DNA from 4 places in the Thalassotalea euphylliae genome. Region 1 is predicted to be linked to each of the others. Evidence: predicted binding sites of a transcription regulator. Region 1 holds the regulator's gene; each other region holds the start of a gene.
The links. Region 1 encodes LexA, which represses DNA repair genes until DNA is damaged. Its sites were predicted from a motif close to TACTGTATNNNNATACAGTA; they were not measured.
Positions count from the first base shown of each region.

Region 2: the regulator LexA is predicted to act here: its motif matches at 1,849-1,868, upstream of recN (DNA repair protein RecN).
Region 3: the regulator LexA is predicted to act here: its motif matches at 2,218-2,237, upstream of DXX94_RS07170 (YebG family protein).
Region 4: the regulator LexA is predicted to act here: its motif matches at 2,088-2,107, upstream of recA (recombinase RecA).

Region 1 covers NZ_QUOT01000001.1:2,378,900-2,382,937, reverse strand. The annotation lists gene DXX94_RS10580 (glycosyltransferase family 2 protein) at 1-370, shown strand, start outside; gene DXX94_RS10575 (hypothetical protein) at 372-1,769, shown strand; gene lexA (transcriptional repressor LexA) at 1,854-2,468, shown strand; gene coxB (cytochrome c oxidase subunit II) at 3,044-4,038, shown strand, end outside.
Region 2 covers NZ_QUOT01000001.1:3,881,269-3,885,306, forward strand. The annotation lists gene DXX94_RS17030 (outer membrane protein assembly factor BamE) at 1-29, opposite strand, end outside; gene recN (DNA repair protein RecN) at 120-1,823, opposite strand; gene nadK (NAD(+) kinase) at 1,932-2,816, opposite strand; gene grpE (nucleotide exchange factor GrpE) at 2,974-3,609, shown strand; gene dnaK (molecular chaperone DnaK) at 3,887-4,038, shown strand, end outside.
Region 3 covers NZ_QUOT01000001.1:1,610,047-1,614,084, forward strand. The annotation lists gene DXX94_RS07160 (response regulator) at 1-339, opposite strand, end outside; gene DXX94_RS07165 (M48 family metallopeptidase) at 1,031-1,789, opposite strand; gene DXX94_RS07170 (YebG family protein) at 1,789-2,157, opposite strand; gene DXX94_RS07175 (DUF3718 domain-containing protein) at 2,561-2,926, shown strand; gene moeA (molybdopterin molybdotransferase MoeA) at 3,073-4,038, opposite strand, start outside.
Region 4 covers NZ_QUOT01000001.1:1,876,290-1,880,327, forward strand. The annotation lists gene DXX94_RS08375 (hypothetical protein) at 1-577, opposite strand, end outside; gene recA (recombinase RecA) at 1,008-2,036, opposite strand; gene mutS (DNA mismatch repair protein MutS) at 2,306-4,038, shown strand, end outside.

The sequences.
Region 1 (4,038 bases):
ACTTGGGTTTAGTTCAACCAGTGTTGAATATGAACGACACGAACGCTTTGCTGGAGAGTCAAAATATCCGTTAAAGAAAATGCTAGCGTTTGCAGTCGAGGGAGTGACCTCTTTCTCCCATGCGCCACTGCGGTTTATAACAGGCTTGGGATTTCTTGTTTCGTTGTTCGCGTTTTTTATGATTTTTTGGGTGCTTGCAGTGAAGCTGTTTAGCGACAACGCGGTTCCAGGCTGGGCATCTATCGTAATTCCAGTGTTTTTTATTGGCGGTGTACAGCTACTCAGTTTAGGAGTGGTCGGTGAGTATATTGCCAAAATATATATGGAGACTAAATCTAGACCGTTATACACGATAGAGAAGGAAGTTTAACATGTTAGACACAGCATTTTGCCAACTGCATAGGTTGGTTTGGACGGCTATTGTGCCTCTGGCTGTGTTTAGTGTTTTTTTACTTATATTAGAGGAATTTTTAACACAACCAGCTATTGCCTATGCCGTTTCTATAGGGCTAACGACGTCAACATTAGCCTTATTTTTATATTTTGGAAAAAGAGTTCGCTGGAGTTTCAATTACACAGTGTCACCGCTATTAATAGTTGTGTTGGGATTGGCAATAAAAATAGCCGCTTTTGTTCTCTTCCCTGTCAACTTTGTTTCAGACTCCGCTACGTATGTTTCGCTTGCCAACCAACTGATATCAGAAAATAGCTATCAACATGGCAATACATATGCCTATTGGCCACCGGGCTACCCACTGTTTTTATATGTTTCTCACCTTGGCATTATTCCCGTATCTACTAGCACTATATTTATACAAAATTGTCTCATTACCTTAATTGCTAGCTACGTAATCTTTCAATTGACGCATAAATATCATTCGCGACGCGCTGCAATTGTAGCAATATCAATTTTTACGTTTTGGCCAACAGGACTTTTGGGCGCACTAGATGCCTACAAAGAACTACCCTTAATGACGCTATTATTGCTATCTGTTTATTTATACACTCAGAAAAGTGGTTTCAAGTATCACTTTATTAATGGGCTTGTTCTGGGGTTTTGCGCTTTGATTCAACCGGGCACGATTCTCTTTGTCTCTGTTTTTGTCGTTTTAAACTGGTTTAAAAAATTACACTTTACGAACCAGTTAAGCTTGTTTGTCTGCTTGCTTGCTGGAATGCTATCGGCAATTGCACCCTGGAGTTATAGAAATACACAAGTATTTGATCAGTTTGTGATGATATCGACCAATGGTGGCTCAAATATGTATCGTGCGAATAATGAAATTGCGACGGGGGGCTACATTGCTAAAGGAGCAATTGATATTTCACATTTGTCAGAATTAGAGCAAGACAAGCGAGGGAAAGAGTTGGCAATAGAATGGATAAAAAATAATCCAGTAGACTTTTTTTACTTGTCATTTATCAAAATGACCAAGTTTTTAGGAGACGATAGTACCGGTATTTATTCGATTCTTAAGCGAAGTGCTCAACAACCAATAGGTGAGATACCTTATTACGGCTTGAAATTAGGGGCTAACACATTCTGGTTATTATTGTGGCTGATAATATTTTTCTGTCGAGAAAAACTGTATAGCCTGATAACATCTGATCACTTGATTGCTACTTTAAGTTTGTCTTTTTTATATTTTTTTACAGTACACTCAGTATTCGAAAGTAATGCAAAATATCACCTGCCTGCGATACCTATGTTCTTTATTTTAGTGGCTATATTGATTGCTGAAATAGTCGAGACATTCGATAACGGGTAGATTGTATTTATACTTGCATATCCATACAGTGTGTATATACTTACAGTAATGCTGTATGGATATCAGGAGAGGACCTGTATCGCTATGAAGCCATTAACCGCACGACAATCTCAAATATTTGAGCTTATCAAAGATAAAATTGCTGATACTGGCATGCCACCAACACGAGCTGAAATTGCCGACTTCTTCGGTTTTAAATCAGCTAATGCTGCTGAAGAGCACTTAAAAGCACTGGCAAAAAAAGGCTACATTGAAATGCTGCCAGGTACTTCACGTGGTATCCGTCTAGCTGATGCATTTGTTGAAGAATCTGGTTTACCGTTAATTGGTCAAGTTGCAGCTGGTGAGCCAATATTGGCGCAAGAGCACGTGGAAGACCGTTATCAAATTGATGGCAATTTATTCCAACCTGCTGCAGATTACTTACTGCGTGTTAACGGCGAGAGTATGAAAGACATCGGTATTATGGACGGTGATTTATTGGCTGTGCATCAAACAACTGATGTTCACAATGGCCAAGTTATTGTCGCGCGGGTAGAAGATGATGTTACTGTGAAGCGCTTTAAACGCGAGGGTAATGTGGTTTATCTGCATGCAGAGAATGAAGAATTCGCGCCAATAGAAGTTGATCTAACCAGCCAGCACTTTAACGTTGAAGGTATTGCTGTTGGTGTTATTCGAAATGCAGACTGGATGTAAGATAAAGCATTTCTTTTCAAGGTCTATTTTTTATCATTAGCTAGACGAATAGACTAATATCGATGATATTGTAGCTTAGTTACCTGACCTATATTTTTCTAATTAAGCCAGCGAATTTCGTTGGCTTTTTTATGTCCAAAAAACCTATCACTACTAAACTTTCTAGTTGACTGTATCCCCTCCCAAGCGCTTGATAGCACATAATTTAATCGACGCGATGTTCTTTTATTAGAGTTCATACTCTACTGATAAATAAGGAAAAAATAATAATAATTGATCATAAATCACTAGATCTTGATTAAAAATTGAGTAATTCTAGGTTGTAAAGTGCGCAAGCAATAATGACGAATAAAACATAAGAATAAGTGATGTGCGCACAACAACTACATTACAACATACATCACAACACGATCTGCAAAGTAAGCCCACGTCGAAAGTTTTACTATCGACGGCTTTGATGTCTTTGTTATTCAACAGGGTAGAGGAGATGTCGAGTGAAAAGACGTAACCTAGGTTGGCTGTTTTTTGGGAGCATTTTTAGTAGTACGTTGTTTTCCAGCACAGCTTGGGCGGAGATGGAGCTGAACTTAACCAAAGGGGTTACCGCAATCAGCAATGAGGTTTATGACCTTCATATGTTGGTACTGTGGATATGCACCGTTATTGGTATTTTAGTGTTCGGCGCAATGTTTTGGTCGATGGTATTCCATCGCAAATCAAAAGGCGTTAAGCCTGCAACTTTCCATGAAAGTACCAAGGTAGAAATACTTTGGACTGCTATTCCCATTGTTATTCTCATCGCGATGGCAGTGCCTGCCACTAGCACATTGATTGAGATGGAAGATAATGATAATTCAGATATTACCATTTTAGTTACAGGCTCTCAGTGGAAGTGGCATTACAAATATTTTGACCAAGGTATTGAGTTCTATTCGGTGCTTTCGACACCGAGAGAACAATTTGATAATCGCGATGGCAGTGGTCAAACAAAAGGTGAAAACTACCTATTGGAAGTAGACAAACCATTAGTTATTCCCACTAATAAAAAAGTCCGATTCTTAATTACTTCTGACGATGTTATTCATTCTTGGTGGGTACCTGCTTTCGCAGTTAAGCAAGATGCCAACCCTGGTTTTATCAATGAAGCGTGGACTAGAGTAGACGAGCCTGGTGTCTATCGAGGCCAATGTGCCGAGCTTTGCGGCAAAGATCATGGGTATATGCCAATCGTTGTCGAAGTTAAATCTGAGGCAGATTATGCCACTTGGGTGAGTGAGCAAAAACAATTGATTGCTGATGCCAAGGCCGCGGAAGCTGCCTCGCTCAATGCCAATGTCTCGATGGATGAGTTAATGCAGCTCGGTGAAACCACATATACCGCCTACTGCGCCGCTTGTCACCAGCCAACAGGCTTAGGCTTACCGCCAGCATTCCCCGCACTTAAAGGCAGTGTTGTCGCAACCGACCCGAATCAAATCGAACAGCATATTGCGATTATCCTCAATGGTAAAAACGCCATGCCAGCCTTTGGCAAACAACTGTCGTTAAAAGAAGTTGCATCGGTCGTGAC
Region 2 (4,038 bases), 1.5 Mb from region 1:
AGCGCTAAAATTATGCTTCTTGCTAACATGAAAAACTAAAATCCTACTACATGTGACAGAGGATAATACCCAAGCGAACTGAGAGTTACAAAACAATTCACAATAAATTTACTTCGTTGTTATCCTGCCAATAATTCTTGAGCATTCGCTAAGCTGCTCTCGGTAATGGTGTTGCCTGCTAATAAGCGGGCAATTTCTTTGACGCGCGCGCCCTCACTAAGTTCCGTAACGCTGGTTTCGGTATGCTCACCATCGGTTAATTTCGCCACAAATAACTGTTGGTGGCCCTTACACGCCACTTGTGGCAAGTGAGTGACACAAATTACTTGCGTATTTTTCGCCAGTTGTTGCAGTTTAGCACCGACCATTGCCGCTGTTGGGCCACTAATACCAACATCCACTTCATCGAAAATAAGGGTTGGTGAAACCACTTTATCGGCAAGGATAACCTGCATGGCAAGGCTAATACGAGAAAGCTCACCACCTGAGGCGACCTTGTGCATGGCCTCTAAGCTTTGCCCAGGATTAATACTGACAACGAACAATACTTCGTCTTGCCCTTGAGCGCTTGGCTTATCTGATGAAAGCGGCGTAATCGCGACATCAAACTGACCGTGCGGCATATTTAACGTTTGAATACTGGTAGTCACGTCGCTGCTAAGTATTTTTGCTGCTGCCATGCGTGAATCGGTGAGTACTTGCGCGGCCTCAAAATAACGCTGCTTGGTTTGCTCTATTTCATCAGCTAGCCCTGCTAAGCGAGTTTCGTCACCCGTTAAGCCGTTTAGCTCTAACGCTAGTTGTTGGTGGTAATCAGGCAATTGCTCTGGTGCGACTTGATGTTTTTTCGCCAATTGAATTGCTTGTGAGTAACGCTCTTCAATCATGCTAAAGGCTTGAGGGTCTAGCTCTAGGCGATCGTGGTAGTGACGCAAATCGTTATTGGCTTCGTCAAGTTGCACTACCGCATCATTGATGATGGCGGCGATATTGGCGAGTTCGCTATCGTAATGGGCGAGTGTCGATAGGGTGTCGTGACATTTTTGCAGTGCATCTAGCGCATTAAACTGTTCGTTTTGCGAAAGAATATGCAGTGACTCCATGGTATCAGACAAAATCTGCTGACTATGGCTAAAGCGTTTGAAGTCAGCTTCAAGTGTTTGAAACTCATCAGCTTGCAATGAAAACTCATCCAACTCGTGTACTTGGTACTGCAATAACTGTTTTTTGGCTTCGCGCTGTTGCTGGCTAAGCTCTAGTGCTTCTAATTCTGCTACTTGCTTTCGGTAGCTCTGATAATAGTGCTTAACGTTGTCGATAAGGTCATCATGCCCAGCGAATGCATCTAGCATTTTGCGCTGCTCAATGGGTTTAATGATAAGCTGATGATCGTGCTGACCGTGAATATTGATCAGTAACTGGCCAAGCTCTTTTAATTGTGCCAGAGGTACTTGGCTGCCATTGATGAATGCACGAGAACGACCTTCGGCAGAAATCACACGGCGAAGAATACATTCTTGTGCTTCAACAGTGCCCCCTGTTGAATCACTATCGGATTGACTTTGCTGTAGCTCCTGACTTATTAACCATTGCTGCGCGAGCGTGTTATTGGTGACATCAAACGTGGCTGCTAAATCCGCTTTTTTTGCCCCAGGCCTTACCGTGTTTGTGGTTGCGCGCTCACCTAAACAAAGGCCAAGTGCATCTATTGCGATAGATTTACCTGCACCGGTTTCACCAGTAATAGTGGTCATGCCTTGTTGCCAGTCGATATCCAGAGCTTTGACAATGGCAAAATTTTGAATGGTCAGTTGTAACAGCATAGTCATGTATAAATAAACAGTGTTTAGCTGTCAATTTATACAGTAATTATCAGTAGTGCAAGTAGAAAGTGAATCTTGCTTTAAAGGTTTTGAGCTAACCGTTTGTAACTAGTAGAGTTTATTACCCCAGCTTAGTTTGTTTCTAAGCACGTTGAAGTAACTGTGATCCAGTGGGTGAATAAGGCGTAGGGTATGGGGGCTCTTCTTGATGACCACTTGATCACCCGGCATGACCGCTAAAATAACATGACCATCACAGCTAACTTGTAAATTCTCGTGGTTATCGTTAGCAAGAATCAATTTAATTTCGCTGTCACCATCCACCACAATTGGGCGGCTGGTTAAAGTATGTGGGAACATAGGCACCAGCGACAGGGCATTCAGATTAGGCGTTAAAATTGGCCCGCCTGCCGACATTGAATAAGCAGTTGAGCCTGTTGGTGTAGAAACAATTAAACCATCTGAGCGCTGGCTAAACATAAAGCTGTCGTCAATGTAGACTTCAAACTCAATCATATTGGCGACTTTACCCGCATGCAGCACGGCTTCGTTGACGGCACTATTGGAGCTTTTCAGTTTACCGTGGCGATACACTTCTGCTTCAATAATAAAGCGTTGCTCCGATCGCGACTCACCGCGTAATATTGCCTCTAACGGCGGAATAACGTCTTGCGGTGATAAGTCGGTCAAGAATCCTAAATTGCCACGGTTAACGCCAATAACACCTATGCTGTAGCCAGACAACACTCGTGCTGCGCCGAGCATATAACCGTCACCACCAACGACAATCGCCAGATCAGCTTGTTCGCCAATGTCTGTTAATGATTGAATATCCGGTTCGCAGTCAGCGTCAATAGCGCATGCTACCGAGCGCTCAACTAATACTTGGTAGTTATTTTCAATTAAATACTGGTGCAGTGTTGAGATGGTCGCGCTAGCGCCTTCATGATTTGGTTTACCAATAAGGCCAACGGTTTTATACAACTGGCTCATGACGTTATATGCCTGAATTCTTCTTGTTATCGGCAGTGTCGCTCTTAAATTTTCACTTGTAAAGTCAGGGATTTAATAAATCTTGAAAAATGGAGCTTGAAACCAAAATTCTAAACCCCATAATTAGCAACAATTATGTTTTACCGGAGAGATTTTCATGACCACTGAGTCGAACGAAAACCCTATCAATGAAAATAAGACAGCCGAAGATATTGCTGCTGAAGAGATAATTGCCCAAGCTGAAGAGCAAGTAGAAGAGCAGCACGAACACGCGCATGAAATTTTAAGCGAAGAGCAAGAAAAAATTAACGAGCTAGAACTAGCATTAGCTGCTGCTCAAGCAACGGTTGCTGATCAAAAAGACTCAGTAATTCGCGCCAAAGCAGAGGTTGATAACGTTCGTCGCCGCAGCGCACAAGACGTTGAAAAAGCTCGTAAGTTCGCGTTAGAAAAATTTGCCGGTGATTTACTACCTGTGGTTGATAACCTAGAGCGTGCTATCGAATCATTCGACAAAGAAGACGAAAGCCAAAAAGCGATGCTTGAAGGTGTTGAACTAACACTACAAAGCTTCTTATCTACGTTAGAAAAATTTGACGTAAAAGCGGTTAACCCACAAGACCAACCATTTAACCCTGAACTTCACCAAGCCATGTTAATGCAAGAAGTACCGGGTGTTGCGCCAAATACCGTTATTGCTGTAATGCAAAAAGGTTACGAGCTAAATGGTCGTTTAATTCGCCCTGCAATGGTAATGGTATCTAAAGCCGCGCCAGTTGATACCCAAGCCTAATTACTAGGTACAAACCATATCTTGTTAAAACCAGCCAAATGGCTGGTTTTTTTATACCTTGTTATTTACATCTATCTTTCTTACTTATTTGCTGAACTTTACTACTTGGTTTTTCAGCGCACATCTAAGCCAGTTAATGTGAAATCGCTGCTTAGTAAGAATTCCTTACAAAAAGTGATCTTTTTTTATTTTTTTACTTGAAATGCTTTTTCGCGACCCCACTAAGTAAATCATCTAAGCAAAAATGAATTTTTAAAGAATTTCGGAGATCCTCACGATGGGCAAAATTATCGGTATTGACCTAGGGACAACTAACTCATGTGTAGCTGTTCTTGATGGTGACAGCGTACGAGTTATTGAGAACGCAGAAGGCGATCGTACAACCCCTTCAATCATTGCATACACTGCAGAAGGTGAAACACTAGTTGG
Region 3 (4,038 bases), 770 kb from region 1:
CGAGGCTAAGGTATCGGCATTAATAGGCTTACGCAAAAAAGCCTTTGCGCCTAGCTCTAACACTTTATTTTGCATTTCAGGTTGAATATCTGCAGAAATAACAAATACAGGCAGGCTTATATTTTCTTGCTGAAGTGCTTCAAGCACACCGACACCGTCTAATTCCGGCATGGTTAAATCAAGAAACATGACATCAATATTGGCAGTGCGCAACACAGACAATGCTTCAAGACCATTCTTGGCGAGTTGAACATCTACATCCCATTGCGAGGGCAAACTTCTTAATACTTGTTTTCTCGCGAGATTCGAGTCATCACAAATAAGAACCGACGAACTCATAAAGAGGTACTTCCTTTCGTTATTATTATTTTAATAATCTAATCTAACGCATATTTTTCAAATTGTTAATGAATATCAGCAATATTTGTAAGATTTTTAGACACATGGCAAAAGATAGGTAAATTAGGCGAAAAATACAGAGATAAGTAAAGACCTTGCACCAAACCAGTTGGTACAAAAAAATAATTCTGTGGCAAAAAAGCCTTTAAAATGGCAACAGTAGCTTAATTAACAAGAGCGAAATTATCGCTGATATACAATATATCAATACCATTTTGACAACGTTCATTGCTAATTTCATGACCTTTCCTCATAAACCCAACCTTACTACTTGTGCATTCTTACCTCTGATTTACTGCTTATGCATTGTTTGATCCAAAAATTTGAAAATAGTTCGTTAAATTTAACGCTCAATTAACAAATAATTTTCATATATAACCGCTGTAGTCGTATAAAAATTACGCATTCAAGAAAAAATACGAAAATATTCGCAGGGGCAAATTATGTGCAAAGAAAAGGCTTATATAGAAAGATATAAAAACAGTTGAAAAAATAAAGCGCTAGGTAACTTAAGCAATTATTACAAAGCACAGGAAGTCTGATTAGCTGAGTAGCTTAAACTTAATTGCATGTGGAAAAAGCAGCCTAAACAAATGTTCAAGCGCTAGCTATTTATAGAATGCTACTGAAATTAAAAATAGAACTCTCGCTGGTTTTGTTTAAGCCAATATTTAGCTTGTTCCATATCAGGGCAGTGCCTGTCTACAAGCTGCCAGAATTTTGCGGAATGATTAAGGTGAACTAAGTGGCAAAGCTCGTGAATAATAACATAGTCAACAACTTCGACAGGGCACAACATTAGCCGGCTATTTAAGCTGACAACGCCTCGACTCGTGCAACTTCCCCAACGGGATTTGTACTTCCTAATCAATACCTCTTGCGGAAGTAAGTTGGTTATTGATGACCAATATCTGACCCGCTCAGGCAGGTATTTTAACGCCTGTTCTTTGAGCCATTGATCAAGCTGTTTTTCCAATTGAAGTGTTAACTTGCTAGGTGTGCCTTTACTATTTATTTCATCTTCACTTGAAGCAAAATAGCTGCTTGGCAGTTTAAAAGAGAAAGCCTCATCACCAAGGTCAATACTGCTTCTGCGACCCGTTTGTACTGTAATATCGAACTCTTTGCCCATAAATAGCATACGACCACCATCCATAAGCCGATAGCGTGGTAAGCGGTTTTCTGTATTGTGCTGTTGAGAAACTTTTGCCCTAAGCCAGCTTGCTTTACTGGCCACAAATCGCTCAACAAAAGTCTTATCAACAAAGGAGGGAGCACGAACTGTAATAAGCCCGTGCTTAACTTGTAGACCTATTGTTTTGCGTTTATCACTATAAATCAATCGATATGACAAGCTACCCGAAGATCCGGTTTGTAAGTTTGCAGTCACTAACTTGCTTCTGGAAGCTGTTCTTCGTCACTACTATCAGCTTTACTAGTGTTAGTCGCTTTATCTTTTTTACTTACTTTACTTGATGCTTGCTCTTTGTTGCTTGCAGACTGCGCTTCAGTTTTTGGTGTTGGCTTTGGCTTTTTCGCTTGCAGCGCAATGAGCACTTCTTCGCGTCGCTCCGCTAAAAAGATACTGAGGTCTTCAGTTACTTGCTCTGACAATTCGATTGGTGCATCGGTGAGCATCGCAGACAAGTTATCTGCCATATCCAACATTTTGTCGTATTCATCAGCGGCCTTCTTATCCATAAACGTCTGCACCTCCACGCCATCTCTAATTACCACAAACCGACTTTCAACTGCCATGCGTTTCCCTCATTTACCGAACACTGCACTTAATATAACGCAGCAAAACATTAGACAATAAACTGTATAGATCAACAGTAACACAATTCCAATTTTTCACCAAATTTTTGTCGCCGTTTATCGGCTATAGACTCATGTTACCGCTATAGAATGTAACTTTATTTTTCAAAAATCATTATTCACATTTTCCACAAAAGACCATTTATTAGTAACTTAGCGACGAACAACCTGTTTTCTGCGGTAAAGATATTTACAGCCAGTCTCGACTCATTAACAACTTTTCGATGAAAAAACACCACTATTAACTTGTGCTTGGCAATACACCTACAACAGCACTTTAAACAAGCGTGCTAATTGACTCTCAGTAACACTTTGCACGCCATCTAAATTAAGGAGATTAACAATGAATAGCCCAATCAAAACAACTAAGGTTAAAACTGTCATCACTGGCGTTGTCGCAGGTTTATCGTTGGCGCTGGTAAGCGGCAATAGCATGGCAATGGACAAACAAGTAGAGCGCGCATTGATCAAAGTATGTAAATCAGCGGCTAGCAACAAGCCCATTCGAATGAAAGTGGCTATGGAGGATTACAATCTATCAACACATGACGTTGCGTTGAAAGTTATGTGTAATGGCGACGATATTATTACTTTTGCGGAAACCCGCGGTGCTTATAAAACCGCCTCTCGACTACAAAACAGTATTGGTGGTGTTGAAATTATCGACGTAGCCAAAGCGGATAAAATTTATGTTAACTTTATTGAATAAGTGACTATCTCATGCCTCAGTTCAGAAAACGGTGTGCTCATTACAATCATTCATAAATGAGCACATCATTTCTTAAAACTAATCCTTAAGTCACTGCTAGTAACACCTGAGCCGCTCTAGAAATTACTGTTCAGGAAAGTAGCTAATTATGAGATTAACTCGTCAAACAACTCTATCATCACGGTTCCGCCCTGCTCCACTCGACCTTGATCTTGTGGTAACAAAATGAAGCAGTTAGCTTTGGCAATACTGGTTAAGATGCCAGAGCCTTGTGAGCCTGTACTTGTCACTTCAAGTTGGCCTTCGCTATTTAACTGCCAAACCGCCCGTTGAAAATCCATTCGCCCCGGTGCTTTTCTTAGTGCTGAGGTTGTTACTGCCGGCAGTTTAACGCGCGGTGGCATTTTGGCAGCCATCATTTGGTAAAGCGCAGGCACCACTAGCTGGTAAAAAGTTACCAATGCTGATACGGGATTTCCCGGCAGACCAAAGAAGGTGCTGTTCGCTAGTTTACCAAAAGCAAAGGGTTTGCCTGGCTTCATGGCAATTTTCCAAAAGCCCACTTGACCTAATTCTTCCAAAATCAGCTTAGTGTAGTCAGCCTCCCCCACGGAAACGCCGCCACTTGAGATGACTACGTCGGCTTGCTGGTTAGCTTGATTAAACGCTGCTCGCAGTTGCTCTTTATCATCAGCGATAACGCCAAAATCAATCACCTTAACTGGTAGTTTGGTCAACATAGCCGACAAAAAGAAGCGATTACTCTCAAAAATATCCCCTTCCGTTAACACTTCACCAGGCTGTTTTAACTCATCTCCTGTCGCAATCAACGCAATAGTCAGCGGTTTCACAACGGCGACGGAGGCAATTCCAATAGAAGCCAAGGTACCTATATCAGCACTCGTCAACTGATGACCTTTGTTCATCAATACTTGTTGTTGCTGAATATCTTCACCTGTCGCTCTAACGTGCTGACCGTGCTTCGTTGCTTGTTGCAGCACAAGCTGATCGTCTTGAGCCTCAACATTTTCTTGCATTTCAACCGTGTCACAGCCTAAAGGCAATTTAGCACCGGTCATAATTCGAACACATTCACCAGCACCGACTTGGCC
Region 4 (4,038 bases), 500 kb from region 1:
GAACATTACTTAAGCCATTAACAATTGCATTAAGCTGATAACTATTGAGTATTTCGGTACGATAGCTACCAAGTAGGTTCCGAGCATACTGTGATTGAAGAAAATACGGCGCTATGCCCTTTAAAGTAATTTGAGTTTCGTAAGCCTCAATATGACTTGGTGTTTTTTTTAATTTCTCTAATAGCCCCTTCTTAAGCAAAGCTACCTTGTTCTGCGCATTTTGAATATTGCCTTTAATTCGCTGCTTTTCAGCTAAATGCATGGCCGCGTATGAGAAGGGCTGATAGCTCGGTGCAAAGTCAATCACCAAGGACAATTGCTCATCGCTAATACCTGCAAAGTTTTTCGGATTTGCCATGAGCTGTTCAATTACTGCACCTAACGCTTGTTTATCTTCATAATCTTGCGCATAAACCTCAGGCGCATGTTGATATAGCTCATCAAGCAAATTGAGTTGAGTAACAATATCGCCATTGTCTAGCGCATCTTCGTATTGTTGTTCGGTAAGGTGGAGATTTGCGGTATCACAACCTGAAATTACTGCCGTTAACAGCACAGCAGTATAAAGCTTTTTCATAACATCCCTATCAGCGTATTGCTGGCAGCACAATTATCCTATTGCTCAGCTCTTTGTATTATTAACAGAACTTTAGGTTAATGATTGATGCCTATAACTTGACGCATTGTTTAAACACATGTTGTAAATTACTTACTTAGATGATTCAGCCGAATAGTTAGTTTTATCATTAATATGGTGGGCTTAAGTATTAACTTTCATCAAAGAAGCTATTGAATCATATTGAAATTTATGACAAAAGTAGAGGAGTTTTTGATGAAAAGTTTGTGTCGAGTTATGTCATGTCACAGCACAATTGGTGACCATCAGCTGCCATAGCTAATTTAGCGCTGAAAACAAAAAATCCCGCACTGGCGGGATTTTTTACTTTTATTATTTCTGAGCTTGAGCTCTGAACTCTGCGCTCACTATGTTTAGTGCGTGCAATATTCTATTCTGTCTCTGCTTCAGTTTCCGCTTCGGCTTCACTTGGCTTAGATAGGAACATCTCACGTAAACGGCCATCAAGCTCTTGCGCTACTTCAGGGTGTTCTTTTAAGTACTTGGTTGCGTTCGCTTTACCTTGACCAATACGGTCGCCATTGTAGCTATACCAAGCACCAGCTTTTTCTACCATCTTGTTCTGTACGCCAAGATCTAAGATCTCACCTAGGTTGTTGATCCCTTCGCCGTACATAATTTGGAATTCTACTTGCTTGAATGGTGGTGCAATCTTGTTCTTAACAACTTTAACACGAGTTTCGTTACCGACAATTTCATCACCCGCTTTTACTGCACCAATACGGCGAATATCTAAACGAACTGAAGCATAGAATTTAAGGGCATTACCACCAGTTGTGGTTTCTGGGTTACCAAACATCACACCAATTTTCATACGAATTTGGTTGATGAAAATCATCATAGTGTTTGACTGCTTCAAGTTACCCGTTAGTTTTCGCATCGCTTGCGATAACATACGCGCTTGCAAACCAACGTGCGAGTCACCCATGTCACCTTCAATTTCTGCTTTTGGTGTTAGTGCTGCAACCGAGTCAACAACAATCACGTCAACCGCACCAGAGCGAGTTAGCATGTCACAAATCTCTAATGCTTGCTCACCAGTATCCGGTTGAGAAACAAGTAAATCGTTGATATTAACACCTAGCTTTTCCGCATAAATTGGGTCAAGCGCATGCTCAGCATCAACGAACGCACAAACTTTACCGTTGCGCTGTGCTTCTGCAATAACTTCTAACGTTAACGTTGTTTTACCACTCGATTCTGGACCATAAATTTCAACAACACGGCCCATTGGCAAGCCGCCTGCACCTAAGGCAATATCTAAGCCTAGTGAACCGGTAGAGATGGTTTCTACATCCATACTGCGGTTTTCACCAAGGCGCATAATTGAACCTTTACCGAACTGACGTTCAATTTGACCAAGCGCGGCCGAGAGTGCTTTTTCTTTGTTGTCGTCCATTTATCGCTCCAATAAATACGATAGCGTTAATTTGTTAAGTTGCGCTTAGTATACTGTACGCTCGTACAGTATCAAGTGTAAAATAATATTATTTACCAAATCAAAGCTAAGGCACTGTTAATAATAAACTTATTATTTAACCCCTTAGTTTGAGCATTTCTTATCCAGTAGTTTTAACCAGTACTTTAGCCAGTAATTCTCTAGTAGGGGAATGCTGGGCTTTATGGCATAATCCACGTCAATTTTATGCCAACAACACTTGTCTTTTTATGACCACAGCGCCTGCCGATTTATCTACGCATACGCCAATGATGCGCCAATACCTTAAAATTAAAGCGGAATTTCCTAATATTCTGCTGTTTTACCGTATGGGTGATTTCTACGAGCTGTTTTACGACGATGCGAAAAAAGCCGCAGATTTAATGGATATTTCACTGACCGCACGTGGTAAGTCTGGCGGCAATGCCATTCCGATGGCCGGTGTGCCCTATCATGCAGTCGAAAGCTATTTAGCTAAGCTAGTACAACTAGGAGAATCGGTCGCGATTTGTGAGCAAGTGGGCGATCCTGCAACGAGCAAAGGGCCAGTTGAGCGCAAGGTAGTGAAAGTTGTTACCCCTGGCACCGTCAGTGATGAAGCTTTATTATCCGATCGTCAAGACAATCTAATTGTTGCCATTAGCGAAGTGAAAGCTGGTTTTGGTTTAGCCTATTTAGATATGACCAGTGGCCGCTTTGTGGTCAGTGAACCAAACAGCGCAGAGCAATTACAAGCAGAATTACAACGACTATCACCGGCGGAGTTACTGTACCCAGAAGATTTTAGCGCACCACAATTATTGGAGGCTCATAAGGGATTACGTCGCCGCCCAGAATGGGATTACGATTTAGACACAGCCATTAGTATTCTCACTAAGCAATTTCACACCAAAGAGCTCACTGGCTTTGGTGTAGATGAGCTGCCGCGCGGCTTAATGGCGGCCGGTTGCTTGCTTAATTACGTACAAGATAGCCAGCGTACTGCCCTACCCCATATTCGCGCCATTGTCGCCGAATCATCACAAACTGGAGTAATTTTAGATGCGGCGACGCGTCGTAATTTAGAGCTAACCCATAACTTGCAAGGTGGCGTTGAAAACACCTTAGCCTCAGTGTTGGATAAATCGGCAACGCCAATGGGCTCTCGCCTGTTAAAACGCTGGCTGCATTTCCCGCTGCGCGATTTAGCGGTATTAACGGCAAGACAAAACGCTGTGGGTAGCATTATCAACGACGAGTTGTATCCTGAGTTTAAAACCGTACTTAAGCAAATTGGCGATATTGAACGTATTGTCGCCCGTATTGCACTGCGCTCTGCGCGCCCTCGTGACTTTGCCCGCCTGCGTAACGCACTTGGGCAGCTACCAGAACTCCAAGGTTTATTGGCTGAATCAAGCACATCAGATTTATCGGCATTAGCGCAGCAAACACAGCCGATGGATGAATTGTATGCGCTACTAAGCAGTGCAATTATTGATAACCCACCAGTGCTTATTCGCGATGGCGGCGTCATTGCTCCGGGCTATCATCAAGAGCTCGACACCTTACGTGATTTAAGTGAAGGAGCAACGAACTTACTGACAGAAATTGAAACCCGCGAAAAAGAACGCACGGGTATTCAAACCCTAAAAGTGGGTTACAACAAAGTACACGGTTTCTTTATTGAAGTAAGCAAAGCTTCTTCAACTCAAGTGCCTGCAGAATACATTCGCCGTCAAACCCTGAAAAACAACGAACGCTATATTACCGAAGAATTAAAAGCTCATGAAGAAACGGTACTGACCGCGCAAAGCCGTTTTCTCGCACTAGAAAAGCGCCTTTACGACGAGCTATTCGATAAAGTAATGCCTGTACTTGAAAAGTTGCAAACCTTAGCGCAAGGTATTGCGGAACTTGATGTGCTTAATACTTTTGCTGAGCGTGCAGAAACGCTTAACTACGTTAAGCCTAAGCTAACCAAAGA